2 linked regions of the Prochlorococcus marinus XMU1419 genome follow. Each later gene encodes a partner of the first gene's protein in a complex. Links are inferred from orthologs where the notes say so. Each region holds a gene or a part of one and is shown on either strand. Other genes may lie near its edges. The genes, in order: dnaG and dnaB.

The links.
Region 2: the proteins of dnaG (region 1) and dnaB are in contact, whole or in part, in a crystal structure (PDB 2R6A), measured with the Geobacillus stearothermophilus proteins. The link is inferred for Prochlorococcus marinus XMU1419 from one-to-one orthologs. Residues at the interface, in WP_049624496.1 of Geobacillus stearothermophilus: Lys456, Leu457, Leu458, Pro459, Ala460, Asn463, Ala464, Leu467, Leu535, Leu536, Ile537, Ala538, Gln544, Glu545, Asp548, Tyr549, His552; in WP_033016901.1 of Geobacillus stearothermophilus: Ser13, Glu15, Ala16, Gln18, Glu91, Leu92, Asp94, Ala95, Val96, Pro97, Thr98, Ala99, Ala100, Asn101, Tyr104, Tyr105, Ile108.

Annotation. Positions count from the first base shown.
Region 1 is NZ_JAAORO010000002.1:170,887-180,292, forward strand. The notes cover bases 3,794-6,690. They hold dnaG (DNA primase), read left to right. Parts: upstream 3,794-4,173; coding sequence 4,174-6,207; downstream 6,208-6,690. Other genes in these bases: HA151_RS04555 (DMT family transporter), read right to left, coding at 3,794-4,078; HA151_RS04565 (serine hydroxymethyltransferase), read right to left, coding at 6,224-6,690. Outside these bases: HA151_RS04530 (DNA polymerase III subunit alpha), read left to right, coding at 1-1,366; HA151_RS04535 (PAM68 family protein), read right to left, coding at 1,368-1,817; rpsO (30S ribosomal protein S15), read right to left, coding at 1,827-2,096; Holliday junction branch migration protein RuvA, read right to left, coding at 2,129-2,806; HA151_RS04550 (glycine zipper 2TM domain-containing protein), read right to left, coding at 2,807-3,169; more of HA151_RS04555, read right to left, coding at 3,188-3,793; more of HA151_RS04565, read right to left, coding at 6,691-6,691; HA151_RS04570 (Y-family DNA polymerase), read right to left, coding at 6,702-7,988; HA151_RS04575 (LexA family protein), read right to left, coding at 7,985-8,401; HA151_RS04580 (23S rRNA (pseudouridine(1915)-N(3))-methyltransferase RlmH), read right to left, coding at 8,500-8,916; HA151_RS04585 (hypothetical protein), read right to left, coding at 8,936-9,268; 16S rRNA (adenine(1518)-N(6)/adenine(1519)-N(6))-dimethyltransferase RsmA, read left to right, coding at 9,325-9,406. UniProt on the Escherichia coli protein: RNA polymerase that catalyzes the synthesis of short RNA molecules used as primers for DNA polymerase during DNA replication.
Region 2 is NZ_JAAORO010000003.1:540,863-550,228, forward strand. Bases 3,115-5,971 are described here. They hold dnaB (replicative DNA helicase), read left to right. Parts: upstream 3,115-3,780; coding sequence 3,781-5,163; downstream 5,164-5,971. Other genes in these bases: HA151_RS09055 (acyl-CoA desaturase), read left to right, coding at 3,115-3,246; rplI (50S ribosomal protein L9), read left to right, coding at 3,267-3,722; mnmG (tRNA uridine-5-carboxymethylaminomethyl(34) synthesis enzyme MnmG), read left to right, coding at 5,177-5,971. Also shown: glycine cleavage system protein GcvH, read right to left, coding at 1-221; HA151_RS09045 (aminotransferase class I/II-fold pyridoxal phosphate-dependent enzyme), read right to left, coding at 224-1,516; HA151_RS09050 (hypothetical protein), read right to left, coding at 1,534-2,232; more of HA151_RS09055, read left to right, coding at 2,308-3,114; more of mnmG, read left to right, coding at 5,972-7,144; HA151_RS09075 (chorismate lyase), read left to right, coding at 7,193-7,768; HA151_RS09080 (RNA helicase), read right to left, coding at 7,748-8,311; HA151_RS09085 (SprT family zinc-dependent metalloprotease), read right to left, coding at 8,395-8,922; HA151_RS09090 (hypothetical protein), read left to right, coding at 9,007-9,366. UniProt on the Escherichia coli protein: The main replicative DNA helicase, it participates in initiation and elongation during chromosome replication. Travels ahead of the DNA replisome, separating dsDNA into templates for DNA synthesis.

The sequences.
Region 1 (9,406 bases):
TCGTAGAGCAATGGGAAAAAAGAAAGTATCAGAGATGGTAAAGCATAGGAATATTTTTGTAGAGGGATCAATGAAGAAGGGTGTAAATGAAAAATTAGCAAATGATCTTTTTGATCAAATGGTTTTATTTGCAGAATATTGTTTTAACAAAAGCCACTCAACTGCTTATGGTGCAGTAACTTATCAAACTGCATTTTTAAAAGCTCATTTTCCTGTTGCATATATGGCGGCACTTTTAAGCGTAAATTCTGGATCTACTGACAAGATGCAAAGATATATTTCTAATTGTTATTCGATGGGTATAGAAGTTATTTCACCTAGTATTAATTTTTCTGGAATTGATTTTACAATAAAGAATAATCAGATTTTATTTGGCCTTTCTGCAATTAAAAATTTAGGAGATTCTGCTATAAGAAATATTATTGAAAATCGGAATAATTTTGGAAGTTTTAAATCATTATCAGATTTGTGCGATCGTTTACCTTCTAATGTACTTAACAAAAGAAGCATTGAATCTTTAATTCATTGTGGAGCACTTGATGAGTTTTCTAATGACAATAATAGAGCTCAATTATTGTCAGATCTCGAACATGTCATGGAATGGGCCTCTTCACGAAATCGAGATAGATTATCCGGGCAGGGAAATCTATTTGATTGCAAAGAAGAATTTTCAAATGTAGCATTTTCAGATTCACAACTAGCTAAGGTTGATGATTATTCATTAATTGAAAAGTTAAAGTTAGAAAAGGAGCTTTTAGGCTTTTACTTATCTGATCATCCTTTAAAACATTTAACTAAGCCAGCTAAACTTGTATCCCCAATTAGTATTTCACAGTTAGATGAAACAAAAGATAGAACCAAAGTCTCTTTAGTTGTAATGATCCCTGAGTTGAAGCAAATCACTACGAGAAAAGGAGATAGGATGGCTATAGTTCAACTTGAAGATCTTTCTGGAAGTTGTGAAGCAATAGTTTTTCCAAAAACCTATGTCAGATTATCAGAATTTCTTTTGACTGATATTAGGCTATTGGTCTGGGGAACGATAGACAAAAAAAGTGATAAAACTCAATTAATAATTGATGATTGTAGAGAAATAGATAACCTTAAACTACTTATCATTAATCTTGATAGTTCTCAAGCATCAGATGTAAGGGTACAAAATACCTTGAGAGACTGCTTAATTAAATTTAAACCCGATAAAGGTAAATGTGGAATCAAGACTCCAGTTTTAGCTGCTGTAAGAAATAAAAATAGTGTTACCTACGTTAAATTTGGTGAACAATTCTGTATTGGAGATATTCAAGGAGCTCGCAAATTATTAGAAGATAAATCATTCCAAGTTAATTTGAAATCTTTAGTTTCCTAAATTAACTTTTATCCTCATAATTTTGAGTTGCAGGTTTAAAGGCAGCTTTTGCACGTTGTATATTCATTGGTATATTTTCAATACCAAAAAAAGATCCAGGCTCTTTATCCCAACTAGCTGATAATATTCCAAAACTCAATCCTGCTAGACCTAACAAGAAAAACAATGCTGAAATTGCAATGGTTGAGGAAGGAGGTATTTCAGCAATATTTCTTGTAACTATAATGTAGCTAACGACAAAAACAGACATTCCTAATATTGTCGGTATTCCAGCTGTAAAGAATATTCTTCTTGCCATTCTGTCAGCAACATATTTTGGGATGCCACTAGATGATGGATTTGGCTTACTTACAGGAATAGATGTTTTTTCTAGATTAGCGAAAGCAGTTGTTTCAGAATAGTTTTTTTTCTTTTTATTTTGTGTCTTTTTTTTTGATTGCTTTTTTTTCATTAATTGAGATCATCCTCTGATTCCAATTTTCTTAACTAGTTCTTGATATTTTTGAACGTTTTTGTCTTTTATGTAAGATAGTAATCTTTTCCTTTTACCAATCATTTTTAATAATCCTTGCCTTGAAGCGAAATCATGAATGTTTCCTTGAAGATGATCACTTAATTTCGATATTCTTTTAGAAAGCATTGCTACCTGAACTTCAACTGAACCTGTATCAGTTGGATGCACCTGATGATTTTCAATCAGCTTCTGTTTTTCAGCTGTATCTAATGACATAAAATTTATTTCTTTTTATCTATGATACTACGTCATCTAGCTATATTACTACTATCCTCATCCAGATAATGCATAGCTAATTTCAATAGTTTTTCAAATGATAAATTATTTTCTTTTTTACCTAGGAGATCTATTTCTTTAATAATAATTGGCAAAATAGTATTTATTTCTTTGTTTTTGTAACTTAATGATTGAAGGGTTAACTGAAGGTCTTCTATCATTTTATTTATCTCAGGATCCTTAATCTCAAATTCATCTTTGTTTTTTTCTTCTTCATGTAATATTTCGCTTTTAAATTTGCTTTTTAATTCTAAAATTAACCGATCACTCATTTTTTGTCCTATACCAGGTACAGAACAAATTAATTTTTTGTCTTGTGTTTGTATTGCATTTATAACTTCACTAATAGAAAATTTGTTTAATATCCCAATACCAATTTGAGATCCAACACCTCGAATACTTAAAATTTCAATGAAGAAATTTTTTTGATCCTTTGATGTAAAGCCAAATAATAAATCTGAATCTTCTTTTTTTATATGCTTTATCCAAAGATTGATGTTTTTAGTAGATATCTGATTTGTTTTTAACTTGAGAAAAAAAGATTCTAGTATTTGTATTTCGTATCCTAATCCTTGGCAATTTATTAAAACAAAAAATTTTTGATTAGTTTGCCATAAATCAACTAAATCTCCATTTATCCAACTAATCAATTAACCACCATCCACTTGACATCCAATTAGAGCCCCTGCAGTACCTCCCGCTGGTACGGCCCAAAACCTGTCTTTCCCTCTAGATGAGGATAATGCAATTCCAGCACCAAGAAGACCCCCTATAACAGAACCTTCACTACAGTCATTATCATCTATTTTTTCAGCTTTGTTTTGACCTCCACAAGGTATTACAACGTCTACCTCATAACTTTTTACGTAGCCTGGGTTTGATCTCGTTCCAGGAATGTATTCTTCTCTATATTCAGTTCTTGTACAAGTTACTGATTTTGGGGTTGTTGCATTAACTTGAGCAATAGGAGAAAAACAAAATAATAAAGCTAAATAGTGAAATTTCATCATCATTTTTAAACTAATTGTATTCTATGTCCTTTTGATTATTTTGGTAGTAGATATAATAGTTCCTAATAAAACTAGTGAGGCGCCTAATAAAAAATTTATGTTTATTATTTCACTAAAAAACAAAATCCCCCAAATTGAACCAAATAATACTTGTAAATAATTAATTATTGATGCTTCAGAAGCAGGTAAATTCTTTAATCCTATAGTTAAGAAAGTCTGACCTAATTGAGTAAATAAACCAATTCCTAATATCCAAACTAATTCACTCCAATTTGGGGTAACCCAATTGATTAATACTATTGGCAATAGAGTTATAAAAGAAACAAGTGGGAAATATTCAATAATTACATAAATATCTTCACTAATTGAAAGTTTCTTAACTGTAACGTAAGCTAATGCAGTGCAGATTGCTCCAAGAAATGCTATCAAAATCGAAATAATTTCAATTTCAACGTTTATATTTGATAATTGGCTTGGATTCAATATTACTAATATTCCAATCCAGGCAATAATTAATGCAAAAATTATATTACGCTTTATTTTTTCGTTTATAAATATGACAGCAAATATAGATATAAAAATAGGATATGTGTACTGAATGACTGTAGATATACTAAGAGGCATATTTCTTATCGCATAAAAAATACAAATTAAAGCTAAAGTTCCTAAAAAACCTCTTAAGATAAGTAGTGGCCTATTTTTGCCCCAAGGATTTATATTTTTTATGTTAATTATAAATAATGTAATTATTAAACTTATCAATGATCTAAATAAAACTAATTCATAAATAGGTATCCTTTTATCAATATTTTTTACGCACAAAGTCATCAAACTGAAGAAGAATGAGGCAAATACCAAATTATACTTTTTTAATGAATTAAGTCTTTTTTCTAATTTTTCGATATTTATCATTTAAAAAAATAATTTTATTGTGAAATTAAGTAGATTCTTATTTGATTTTGACCTATAACGAATAAATCATTATTTATTTTTCGATAATAATCTCAATGGTTCATTCTATACACCCAAGAACTATTCAAGAGGTTAAGGAAAAAGCAGATATTGTTGACGTTATATCTGAACATATTGTTCTTAAGAAGAAAGGCAAGGAATTTGTTGGGATTTGCCCTTTTCATGATGATACTAAGCCATCTATGACGGTATCACCTAGTAAACAATTCTATTATTGTTTTTCTTGTGGTGCTGGTGGTAACTCTATTAAATTTTTAATGGAATTTACTCGTGCAAATTTTTCAGATGTTGTACTTTCTCTCGCTAAAAAAAATAATATAAATGTTGAAAATCTCGAGGGTCCCCAATTAGAAGCTTATAAAAAACAATTATCTAGAAAGGAAGAGCTTTATAAAATATTAAGAGTTACTAAAAATTGGTTTAAGTCTCAATTAAATAATTCTCTTGGTGTTGAAGCTATGAAATATTTAACATCAAAGAGAAACTTGAGTAACAAGATTATTGATAACTTTGAATTAGGTTTTGCCCCAAATTCATGGAATGATTTATTTGAATATCTATCCAAGGTAGAAAAATTTCCTATCAATTTAATATTAGCTTCCGGTCTTGCAATATCTAAAGATAATTCTGACAAGATTTATGATCGTTTTAGAAATAGATTAATTGTTCCAATTCATGATATGCAGGGAAGAGTAGTTGCTTTTGGAGGAAGATCTCTTGATGCTCAGGAACCTAAATACCTGAATTCTCCTGAATCAGAGATATTTGAAAAGGGCAAAATGTTGTTTGCATTTGAAAAAGCTTCTAGCAATATTAGGAAAAGAGATAAAGCTATTATTGTTGAAGGATACTTTGATGTAATTTCTCTTCATGCAAAAGGTATTAATAATTCTGTAGCTTCCCTTGGTACTGCATTAAATAAGTATCAAATTTCTCAACTTTGTAGATGTACAGATAATAAAAATATAATTTTGAATTTTGATTCTGATAATGCAGGAATTTTAGCTACAAAAAGAGTAATTAAAGAAGTCGAGAGTCTATCCATTCATGATCAAATTAATCTTAAGATACTTCAACTAAGTGATTTTAAAGATCCTGACGAATATTTAAATAGTCATACTCCTGAAGATTATTTTAATTTGATTGATAATTCATCCTTTTGGATTGATTGGGAGATTGATCAGATCTTTAAAGATAAAGATTTAACTAAGTCAGAAATTTTCCAGAGTGTTATTTCTTCATTGGTAAAATTGCTGAGTAAATTACCTCAATCATCAACCAGGACTCATTACCTACAAAAAGTTTCCGAACGATTAAGTAAGGGTCAAGCCAGGTTAGCTATACAGTTTGAACAAGATTTAAGAAATCAAGTTAAGGGATTTCGTTGGCATGGTAGATCAAAAAAATTTGAACAACCAAATGAAATTTCTCGTCGTGAGAAAAATGAATCGGAAATAATCTTTTATTATTTGCATTGTCCTGATCTTAGACTCTTTATTCGTGATGAATTTCTTAAAAGAGAAATTAATGGTTTTAATACTAAATATATTCAAAATTTATGGGAATCTATTTCAACAATTGAACAAAATAATTTGGGTTTAAATTATTTAAATGAATTAAAACAAACAAATAATCAAATTCTTCAAAAAGATCTTTCTGCTATTAATCTAATTTCACTTTTGCCTGACTACTTAGCTATTAATAATCCGGAATCATCAAATAAAATTAATATTTTTGTTAATCCAAATGAGTTGTACTTAACATTGCTTAGTAATCCTAAAGACAATTTACTTGGAACTTTATCACTTCTTGAAAAATATAATTCTCTAAAAAGATGTAGACACTTGATCGAATCTTGGGGATCTCAAAGATTAAAAACCTTAGAAAACTGTATATCCATCTTAATTGATAATTCATCTTCAAGTTCCTCAAATACAAATAAAGAAATAGATGATCTTTTTAAGGATTTAAACTCAGATGCCATTAAATTTCAGGAATTATATTACTTAGAAAGACAACATATAAATTTTTTAGACAAACAACGTTGTGGCAATTTCATCGCTAGTTAATATAAAAATTTTTAATTTATAGGCAGTATTTTTTAATCAAGTTTTTAACTTTTTTGGGTTTATCTTCAAGAACATAAGCTTCTACTTCTTTTGCATAAGTACCAGAAAAATTTGAACTAGAGAACTCTAATGCTTTTCTTTTACTTTGATGCAATTTGCTTTCTAATTTTTTTATATCCCCTACTATTTTATTGTTATTACATTTTTGTATAGCATGAGCTGCTTCATGTCTTAATGCTTTTCTTATTGCCAATTCTGTTTTGAAGTTATCTTTGTTTGGTCCATGCTTTTTATTTCTATAATTCGTTTTCCTTTTTGCATTTTCAGTACATATTATTATTTTATTTTCTTCAAAGTTATGTAGTCCTTTTATTTCTTTGTTTAAAAGGCATTCAATTTTATTTTCTTCAACTATATAGTTTGCTTTTATTAATAAGTCAAGAATTTCTTTATCTAATTTGCTCAAAAATATTATAAATTCCATTTAATTTTGTTTACTTCACTATAGTTGGGATTTTTTCTATATCAGTTGTAGATGAGCGACTTAAGAAATTCTTGTTCATAGTCCAACTTTGTGCTTTTTTTGTAATAGCCCATGTAATTGCATTGTTATTAAATCTTTTATTTAATAAATCAATAGTTCTCATTAGATTTGCTGATTTTTTCAGGTCTTTCTGAGACTTGTAATTGATAACTGATTGCTGTAAGTATTCGCTATTAGTTAAATCCTGCATTAAAACACCAGCTTTTGAAAATTTATATTCGGGATTATAAATTTCTTTAGATAATTCAACTACTATTTTTAAAATGCTATTTGTGTCGTCTGTTGCATTTGTAAGCTTTCTATGAGCACTTCTTTGATAATTTTGATTTGAATATTTACTGGTTCTGGCAAATACTCTAATATCGGATGATTGCAAATTCTGACTTCTCATTTTTTCAGATGCTTTTATTGCGTGAGTCGCCAGTGCTTGAGTTAAGTCTTCTAATTTTGTGACAGGAGTACCGAAACTCCTGCTCACCTGAATTTCTTTTTTTGATTTCTTGTTTTTTTCTATGGGCAGGCATCTATGGCCTTTCAGTTCTAATTGCAGTCTTTTCCCTACGATGCCTAATTTCTTAATGATTTCATTTTCTTCCATATCTCTTAGTTCTCTGGCATTTTTAATACCTTTACTTTGCAACCAATTAGAGGTTTGTTTCCCGACTCCCCATATCTTATCTATACTAATTCTTTTTAAATAATTATTCTCATTTTCGGTTCTAGCTAAATCAAATATTCCAGCTGAATAATCAATATTTTTAGCTAGTTTATTAGCAATTTTTGCTCTTACTTTATTTTCTCCTATTCCTACTGTTATGGTAATCCCTAGATTCTGATATATTAATGATCTTATGCTTCTTGCCCAAGGATATAGATTTTCATCATTAGGTCTAGAAATTGAGACGAATGCTTCGTCAATAGAATAAATTTCTATCTGTTCACAGTAATTTTTCAGTAAATTCATTAGTCTTCTACTCATATCCCCATAAAGCGAGTAGTTTGAGCTTAAGACTGCTACATCTAATTTATTTAGTCTTTCTTTGACCTTAAAATACGGAGTTCCCATTTTAATTTTTAAAGCTCGCGCTTCAGGGCTTCTTGCAATGATACATCCGTCATTATTAGATAAAATTACTACTGGTTTATTTCTCAAATGAGGATTAATATTTTGTTCACATGATGCGTAAAAATTATTAGCATCTATAAGAGCTATTGCATCAATATTTGAAATTTTCATAAATAGCTATGTATTGAATAAATAACAACTCCCCATATCTGTACATCAATATGGTTTTTAAATCTAAAATCAGGATAATTATGATTTTCTGCTTTTAAATATAATTCATTATTTTTTATAGATAATCTTTTTATTGTAAATTCTCCGTCTATCATTGCAATGATGATATTCCCTGGCCTGGCTGTTAAGCTCTTGTCTACTATTATTAAATCTTTATCTTTAATTCCTGCATTTATCATTGAGTCACCTTTAACTCTAAGAAAAAAAGTGCTAAACGGATTAGATATTAAATGTTCGTTTAAATCAATATTTTCTTCTGTATAGTCATCTGCAGGAGAAGGAAACCCTGCTGATACCGAATCAGTTAATAAGGGGATTTTAAATTTTTTAATAGTTGAATCAAAGGAATCCAAGGTTAAATTAATAGTATATATGTACTATATAGCAAAAACTCAAAAAATAGTTAGTTATTAAACTTTTATAGATTAATTTTAGATTGAATCTAATCTTTTTAAGAACGATGATAAGGGGAGTTGTTAGATATAGAAATAGCTCTATAGATTTGCTCGATTAGGATTAATCTGGCTAATTCATGAGGAAAAGTTAAAGGAGATAGGCTTAGTACAAGATCTGATTTTTCTTTTATATCTGAACTAACTCCATCAGTATCACCGATTAAGAAATTAATTTTTTTATTTTTAAAATTCAAGAGTAAGGAACATAGTTCAACTGAATTAAACTGTTTCCCTTCTTCACTTAGGCAGATAATAATATTGTTATTGGATCTAAGATTATTTAAATTAAAAGTCTTTAACTCATTAATGACAAGTTCAGGCATTCTTTTTTTGTATTGATTAATTCCATCTCTAATCCAAAGTTTCTTTATTTTGCCAATAGCATAAATTGCTAATCTATTACTCTGAAGCATAAGTAAATATTAAAAATAATTATTCATCAAGAAGATAATTAAATTCATCATATAGTTCCTCTTCGGTTGTTAATTTCTTGGATAAATTATGTTTTTTAGAATTCATATTAATTTGATTAATCTCACTTTCTCTTAGTGAGTTATTAATATTAGAAGTCTCTTCTAAAGATTCTGAATTATCAATTAACGAATAAAAAATTTTATTGGGATCTTCTGAATTTTGTGGATTGGGGATTAAATTATCATTATTAGTTATATTTGTGTAATTATTTATATTTTTACTTTCGTTATTTAAATTTTTCTTTTTTTTTAATTTATTGAGTTTATCTAAATTTTTTTTTGATAAGCTCATGATATAAAGTATTAAATAAATTCATATTTAATTTAAACATATTATTTATCTTTTAGATGAATTCTAAAAACTATCATCAAAAAAAAAGATTTGGACAACACTGGTTGGTAAATAAAAAAATATTAGAAAAAATTAAAG
Region 2 (9,366 bases), on another replicon or contig:
AAAGGCAGGTAAACTTCCTCTACGGCCTTAACTGATTCTATTGTTCCAAAAGTCTCGCCTTTCTCTAAAGTCGCCCCTTCATCAGCTAATTCAACAAAAACGATATCTCCTAATTGATCTATAGCGAATTCACTAACTCCAATTTTTAATAATCCATTTTCTTCTAAGACATATTCATGAGTATCAGCATAGTTGAGGTTGTCTGGAAACTTGTAAGACATGATTAAGTAGATAAAGGAAGTAGAGAATCCTTTGAAATTAATTCTTCCTCTAATAGTTCAGATAATAATCGAATTAATGCAATTTTGATGTGAGCTATGTGAGAACCACCTTGAACAAAAATATTGTAAGGATCTCTTAGAGGGGCATCAGCAGAAAATTCACTTGTACTACCTTCAATAAAGGTACCTCCTGCCATTAATAATTTTGAATCATATCCATCCATTGATGATGGAACAACATTCAGAAAAGAATCTACAGGTGAAGAATTTTGAAATGATTGACAAACTTTTTGTACCAAATCAGGATTATTCAATCTTACTGACTGAATAAGATCAGATCTATAAGTTGCTGGCTCTGGTAAAACCTTAAATCCCAAATTTTTAAAGACTGCTGCAACCATATCAGCACCCTTTAGTGATTCGTGAACAATTTGTGGTGCTAAAAACAAACCCTGCAAAATTAATCTTCCTAGTCCAAAATTTATTCCTGCAGAAGAACCAATGCCTGGTGAGGTTAATCTAGAACATGCCATCTCAACCAACTCTGCATCTCCTGCAACGTATCCACCAGTAGGAACGATTGTTCCTCCCAAATTTTTAATCAAAGATCCAGCAATTATATTTGCCCCTTTAGAAATTGGTTCACTATCTTCAACAAGCTCCCCATAACAGTTATCAACAAAACATATACAATTAGGATCAAGAGAATGAATAAGACTACAAATTTTTTCTATCTGATGATTCGTAAGAGACTTTCTCCAACTATATCCACAACTTTTTTGTATGAATACTAATTTGCATGAATTTTCTTTAAAAGAATGAACAATTTTTTCTTCAAAAGAATCAAAATTCTCGCAAATATTTATTTGCTTATATTCAATGTCAAAATCTTTAAGTGAGCCTTTTCCTCCTCCCCTTATTCCTATGACTTCTTCTAACGTGTCATATGGTTGTCCCGTAATAGATAACATTACATCTCCAGGTCGAAGAATTCCAAATAAGACAGAACTTATTGCATGCGTTCCGCTTACAAATTGCATCCTCACAGCAGCCTTTTCAGCAAGAAACAATCTTGCAAAAACTGCATCAATTTTTTCTCTAGATATATCATCATGTCCACTACCAGAAGATTGATTGAAATGACTAGTAGAAACTTTTTCTTCCTTAAAAATTGTCAAAATATTTTCTAATTTCTGGAAAACCTGATTAGACCTTTCTTGGAAAACTTTACTTAAACTTTCTTCGACAGAAAGAATAGAGTTTTCAGCGAGTTTTAAGTTATTGTCAGGAGTCATTAATTAAAAAAATAATCTTATTTTTCAGAAGCTAAATTTCTTAATTCTGCGAGGAAAGCATTAGGTCCCCTGCCATGAAAATAAGAAAGATTTTTTGAAGCCTCATATAAATCAAGAAGTTCTCCATCTAATTCTTCTGCAGTATAATCTCTAATTCCTGCAATTACCTCAGCAAAACGTTCTCTACGGGCAGATTTATTGACAGCATAGGCTTTCATTACTTGCATTTTACATGATCTCCAAGCCTTATTCTGGCAAAAATGTACTGAAAGAGCATCACTCAAAGCAGAAGCTTCTTCATCTTCTATGTACCAGTCAAAAGATGAAGGTAGAGGTTTTAATCCTGAAAATATCTCGAATAATTCCCCCGCCGACAATGGATGACCAGAATCATTTTTAAGGGGTAATGCAGACTCTTCCAAAGATTTCCATAACTCTGGGTAATCACTTTCAAAACGATCCCTGATTTTTTCAATACCTTGATCAAGAATCGTATTAACTTGAGCTAAAGCTAGAAAAACTTCAGGACCTGGCGAAGATAACTTCCCATTCCTAAGATTAGAAATTTGTGAATTATGAACTTTGCCTAAATCAAGAACTTCAGAAAGTAATGGCAAAACTCTGTGTGACCATCCATTTCTTTCATGCCAGAGATGTATCAAATGAGCCATAGCCCTTCGACCTCTAGATAATTTATCGCGATATCCGAGACTCACAGATAATTAAACTTATCAATAGTATAGTATGATAATATTACATATCGGCAATTTTGAAAATAGCATTTCAATATCATGAATTCAGTGATTTTCCAAGAAACAGCAAAATTAAAAAAACCTGTTCCAGCTGAAAAAGTTATAGAACTCTCAGAAAAATTACTTGAACCTTCCAGTCATTCAAAAAGATATCCTCCAAGACTACATAAAACTTGGGGAACGATAATTTTCATGGTTGCAATTCATATTCTTTCTCTTGTAGCTATACAACCAAAATTTTGGAGTCTCCCTGCAGTAGTATCACTATTATTTTTTTATTGGGTAACTGCTTGTTTAGGAGTCACCCTTGGATATCACAGATTGTTATCTCATAGATCATTCATCGTTCCAAGATGGTTAGAAAGATTTTTTGCTACCTGTGGGGCTATAAGTTGCCAGCATGGACCAATAGATTGGGTAGGTTTACACAGGCATCACCACTCCTTTTCAGATACTGAAGTTGATCATCACAATAGTAAAAGGGGGTTTTGGTGGAGTCATATGGGTTGGATGTTTAAAGACGTTGAAGCTCTAAAAGCTGTTCCAAAACTAAGTGCAGATTTAATTAAGGATCCATACTATAGATTTCTAAATAAATATTTTTTATTCTTACAAATTCCTATTGCACTCTCTTTGTACGCAATAGGTCAAAAATTAGGAGTTGGAGGATGGGCTCTAGTCCTTTGGGGAATTCCATTAAGGCTTGTAGTTGTTTATCACATAACTTGGCTAGTAAACTCTGCGACGCATTGTTGGGGTAAAGCACCATTCGAGAGTGGTGATTCATCTAAAAACAATGCGTGGGTTGCAGCATTAACATTTGGAGAAGGTTGGCATAATAATCATCATGCATTTCCCAATTCGGCAAAACAGGGATTATTTAGAGGTCAGATAGATTTAACATGGGAACATATTAAGATTCTTGCGAAATTTGGTCTTGCAAAAAAAGTAAAGTTACCCTCTAGGTCTTATTATTAACTATATTGTTCAATATTTTCATGGCAAAAAGAGTACAAGTCGCATTAACTGAATCAATCGCTTCACTAGGTAAAGAAGGAGATCTAGTTGAAGTAGCACCTGGATACGCAAGAAATTTTTTATTACCTTATGGCAAGGCAATGAATGTAACACCGGCAGTCCTTAAACAAATTGAAAGGAAGAAAGAAAAAGAAAAAATCGCTGCTGATAAGTTAAAGCAAGAAGCATTAGATTTCCAAACTGCATTATCTACCATAGGTAGGTTTACTATCAAAAAACAGGTTGGAGAAGATGGTGTTCTTTTTGGAACTGTTACCAATGGGGATGTTGCCGAAGCAATAGAAGCGGCAACTAAAAAAGAAATTGATAGAAGAAACATCACAGTTCCTGATATTCATAATTTAGGTTCTTTTACTGCAAAAATAAAATTGCATCCAGAAGTAAATGCAGAAGTGAATATTGAAGTAACAAGTTAATCAATTTGTTGCATTATTTTGAAAAGTAGCCAGAGTATATATCTAAGCAATTAAAGATATGGTTTCAGTACCTTTTCCAAATAATGGGCAAAATAAAAATTTTAAAAAGGATTTTAATAGTGAAAATGCTGGACTAGTCCCTCCTCAAAACGTTCAAGCAGAGGAAGCTGTTCTTGGTGGCATACTTCTTGATCCAGACGCGATCGGAAGAATTGCAGACCTAATTAAACCTGAAGCTTTTTATATAAATGCCCATCAAGAGATTTATAGAACGGCATTAATGTTGCATACCCAGGGTAAACCAACTGATTTAACATCAATGAGTGCTTGGTTAGCAGATAATGGATCACTAGAAAAAATTGGAGGGAACAACAAACTAGTAGAATTAGTTGAAAATGTTTCCTCTACAGCATCCATAGAACAAGTTGCTAATTTAATTAACGACAAATTCATGAGAAGGCAACTTATCAGATCTGGAAATGAGGTGGTTCAACTAGGTTTTGATCAAACTCAAGATACCAATGAAGTGCTAGATAAAGCGGAGCAAAAAATTTTTGAAATAAGTCAAGAAAAACCTTCAAAAGGTCTTACTCAAGCAGCTGAAATCCTTACAAGTACTTTCAATGAAATAGAGTCGAGATCATTAGGTACTTCAGTAGCTGGAATTCCAGTAAATTTTTACGACCTTGATGCGATGACTCAAGGATTTCAAAGAAGTGATTTAATAATTGTTGCTGGAAGACCTTCAATGGGAAAAACTTCAATAGTTCTTAATCTGGCTAAAAATGTTGCACAATCTCAAGATTTACCTGTGTGCGTATTTAGCCTTGAAATGAGTAAAGAACAGTTGACATATAGATTACTCTCTATGGAAGTTGGAATTGAGAGTGGCAGATTAAGAACAGGAAGATTACAGCAAGATGAATGGCCTTTGCTTGGAGAAGGTATCAATTCATTAGGTCAATTACCAATATTTATAGATGACAAACCTAACTTAAGTGTTTTAGAGATGAGATCTCTGTGCAGAAGATTAATAGCTGAACAAAAAAAAGAATTAGGATTAATTGTTATTGATTACCTCCAGCTGATGGAAGGATCAACCCCTGATAATAGGGTGCAAGAACTTTCACGAATAACAAGAGGTCTTAAAAGCATGGCTAGAGAATTAAAAGTGCCAGTAGTAGCTTTATCTCAGCTTAGTAGAGGAGTAGAGTCTAGAACAAATAAAAGACCAATGTTAAGCGATCTAAGAGAATCAGGATCTATTGAACAAGACGCAGATTTAGTATTAATGATTTACAGAGATGAATATTATAATCCAGAGACTGAAGATAGAGGAATTACAGAAATCATTGTCACTAAACATAGAAATGGACCCGTAGGAACTGTTAAATTATTATTTGAACCTCAATTTACTAGATTTAGGAATTTAGCTAATTAAATCGATCCTCATAATGCAAGATCATCACTCAACAAATGAATCTTTTGACATTATCGTCATTGGAGGGGGACATGCGGGATGTGAAGCTGCTATAACAACGGCAAAATTAGGATTTTCTACAGCCTTATTCACAATCAATTTAGATAGGATTGCTTGGCAACCTTGTAATCCTGCAGTTGGTGGTCCAGCAAAAAGTCAGTTAGTGCATGAAGTTGATGCATTAGGAGGAATCATTGGAAAATTAGCTGATAAAACAGCAATTCAAAAAAGAATATTAAATGCAAGTAGAGGACCAGCTGTATGGGCATTAAGAGCTCAAACAGATAAAAGAGAATACTCAAAAAAGATGATCGAAATTCTTCAAAATACAGATAATTTATCTTTAAAAGAAGCAATGATTACTGAACTGGATATTGCAAAAACTGAAGAAATTGGATTGAACTCAAAAAAAATCGTAAAAAAAAGAATAAAAGGTGTTAGGACTTTTTTTGGTAGTTATTATTCAGCAAAATCAGTTATCATTACAGCCGGTACATTCTTAGAAGGAAGAATATGGATAGGAAATAAATCAATGTCAGCTGGGAGATCAGGCGAACAAGCAGCAAAAGGTCTTACTCAAAACTTGCACGAAATTGGTATTAAAACAGAACGTTTAAAAACAGGAACTCCAGCAAGAGTTGATAAAAGAAGTATTATTTTTGATGAATTAGATATTCAACCAAGTACTGCAGCAGATAAATATTTTTCGTTTGACCCAGATATAAAAAATAATATGCCCCAAGTTAGTTGTCACATCACAAGAACAACTACCAAAACACATCAACTAATTCGAGACAATTTACATTTAACTCCTATTTACGGGGGTTTTATTGATAGTAAGGGGCCGAGATATTGTCCATCAATTGAAGATAAAATCGTTAAATTTGCTGATAAAGAATCACATCAAATTTTCTTAGAACCAGAAGGAATTAATACCCCTGAAATATATGTTCAAGGATTCTCTACAGGTTTACCCGAAAATATTCAATTAGAACTTTTAAGAACCTTACCTGGATTAAGTGAATGTAAAATGTTGCGACCAGCATATGCTGTCGAGTATGACTATATCCCTGCAACACAACTCCAACCAACACTCGAAACGAAAGAAATTAAATATTTATTTAGCGCTGGACAAATCAATGGAACTACTGGTTATGAAGAGGCAGCAGCACAAGGATTAGTTGCAGGAGTCAATGCAACAAGAAAACTAAACAAAAAAGATCCAATAATCTTCACTAGAGAAAGCAGCTATATAGGGACAATGATCAATGATTTAATTACCAAAGATCTCAAAGAACCATATAGAGTTCTTACTAGTAGAAGTGAATACAGGTTGACCCTGAGAGGAGATAATGCAGATAGGAGATTAACCCCATTAGGTTATGAACTTGGGCTAATTGATGAGAAAAGATGGTCGTTCTATCAAGAAAAAATGAAACTCCTTGAAGAAGAGAAATTAAGATTAAAAAACACTCGTTTAAAAAATACGGATGAAATATCAAAAAAAATTGAATTAGACACGGGATCAAAAATCAAAGGCTCAACAACTTTGAAAGAACTTTTAAAAAGACCAAACTTTCATTATTCAGATCTAATTAAATATAATTTGACTGAAAAAAATATAGCTTCTTCAATACAGGAAGGTGTTGAAATAGATATTAAATACGAGGGTTATCTTAAAAGACAAAAAAACAATATTGAACAAATAAATCGTCAAAGCTGTAAATCTCTGCCTCAAGAAATAAATTATGAAAAGATAGATACATTATCATTAGAAGCTAGAGAAAATTTGAATAAGATAAAGCCAAAGAATTTTGGTGATGCTTCAAAAATTCCGGGAGTAAGCAAAGCAGATTTAACTGCATTACTTGTTTGGCTAAAAATAAGAGAAATAAATAAAGAAAAGGCAAATATTTTTGTCGAAAAAAAGTTATCATCTTAAAAGCAATCGTTCAGAGCACTGAATAATAAACTTTTTAACTCACCAAAAATTTTATGGGAAGAAAAAGCTTCTACTTTTTTAGTGAAAAATTCACTCCCAGAAATATCTGGTTCATGGAAATTAATGTTGCTTGGGGATGGAAGTCCAACTAGACATCTACAGCTTTTAACTAATCAAGAGACGAAAATTAAATTAATTTCAATGCAAGTAGATCCTCTATGCATTCAAGAAGGTCCCAAAGAATTAAATCAGTTAAATGGCCCCTTAATTAGAAGACAAGTATGGATTAAAAACAATAATAAAAACCTAGCATGGGCTGAAAGTTGGTGGAATGCAGAACAAGTGAGTGAAAATTTAAAAGCCAAAGAAGAGCCAATTTGGAAGAATTTGACACAAGACAGATCAGAATTGTTTAGAGAAGTTGACCGAATTTCTCTTGTAAATTCAAATTGGTTAGAAGATCAATTTTGTTTTAAAGGACCATTCTGGTCAAGAAATTATAGATTTTTTCGAGACAAAAAGCCCTTAACGATTATTAGAGAAGTCTTTAATCCTCATTTAGAAAATTTATTAGGTTATTCAGGAATTAAAGAATTTACAAAACTATACTCTTCTTCTTCTTGATCTAGGAAGATTCCTTGATTTTGATTGACCTTGTTGGTTTAATTGATTTCTTGATAAATTATGTTCTTTTTCTGAATCTCTTTGCCATCTTTCAACTTTGAAATCCATTTCATCTGGCCAATCTTCGTTTATACTCTCTTTCCCATAAGGTAATTTTTTTTGCTCAGTTGTTTGTAAATTTTTTGGTTGCCTTAAAGATATTGCTTCTAGAGGTCTTTTTAAATAAGGTTTAGTAAATTCATAAGAATTGGATTCTCTAGTAAATGTCTTAATGTCGCTGTTATCACCGTAAAAATTATCATCATTCCAATCATCGTTATCTTCATCAAAAAATAAATCTACTTTTTCTGATACCCATTTTCCTACTTTTTTAACACTCTTACTTGAGATTCCTTGAAAATCTGAGTTCCTCCTTTTACCTGGCCTAGCCCCAGATACTCCATCGACGAATTGTCTTCCAGTTTCAAAAATTTTATCAACTTGTTTATCAACAATATTTCTATCAAAACTATTTCTAAGATTTCTAATTCTCCTTGAATCCATAAATTATTATGCTTTTTAAAATATAAATTACATTAAAAAATTAAATAATTCCAAATATAGAAACAAAAACACATCTTATATTTTTAATCAAACAAAATTAAACATTTTTTGTTCCATGATCCATTAAAGAAATTTACACAACATTTTTTACATGCAATATTCTTTATTCTTTTCCTATAGAAAAATTTTTCACCACAATTTTGACAAGTTCCTATGTATTTTAATTCTCTCCTCTCAATAGGAAATGAGTGCCTTACAGAAATTTGAAAATTCTTCTCTTTCTCATTAATTTCATTCATTTTTGCTAAGAAATTTGGGCCATGTATCTCATTTTTTTTTAATATCCTATCTACCCATGCATGAATCATCTCATGACATAAAGTACTGTTTATTTCACTAGTAGATAATTTACTCAAAATAGGTTTCGATAAGATAATTTCAGAATCCATAAGGCCATTAATTCGTTTTCTTTTATAAAAACCAGCAGTAGTTTTTAATCTATTGTCACTCCATCTAACTTTTACTAAAGGTTGATTATTAACGGCTAAGGAATTTTCAAAATATTGGCTATTAAATCTATGAAATAAAGGTAGAAGAGGAATTACAGACATTATGGATTAAAATTAGTATTATTTTGACAAAAAAAGCCATCAAAAACGATTTCTTTTCTTAAAGTAATAAAAACTCAAATCAACATGGATGCAACACTAGTAAAAGATATCGGAATTAAAGCCTTATTAGTTGGCGGAGCAGTACTAGTTTCTTTTTGGACTTTTAATGCAGTCAAATTAGTTATAAGCGCCAGAGGAATTAATCCATTAGTAAGAAAGTTTTTTGATCAAATAGCTGCTGGCAGAATTGATGCAGCTTATGGTTTGACTACAAAAACTTATAAAACTCATGTTAAACGCCAAGACTTTCTTAAATTTTTAGCTAGTTTAAACCTCAATAAATACAGAAATTTAAAATCAGGAAGACCTAGAGTCCAAGAAGATCAAATCATAATAACTTTAAATTTAAAGTCAGAAGACAAACAAGATGAGCTTCCATTAGAT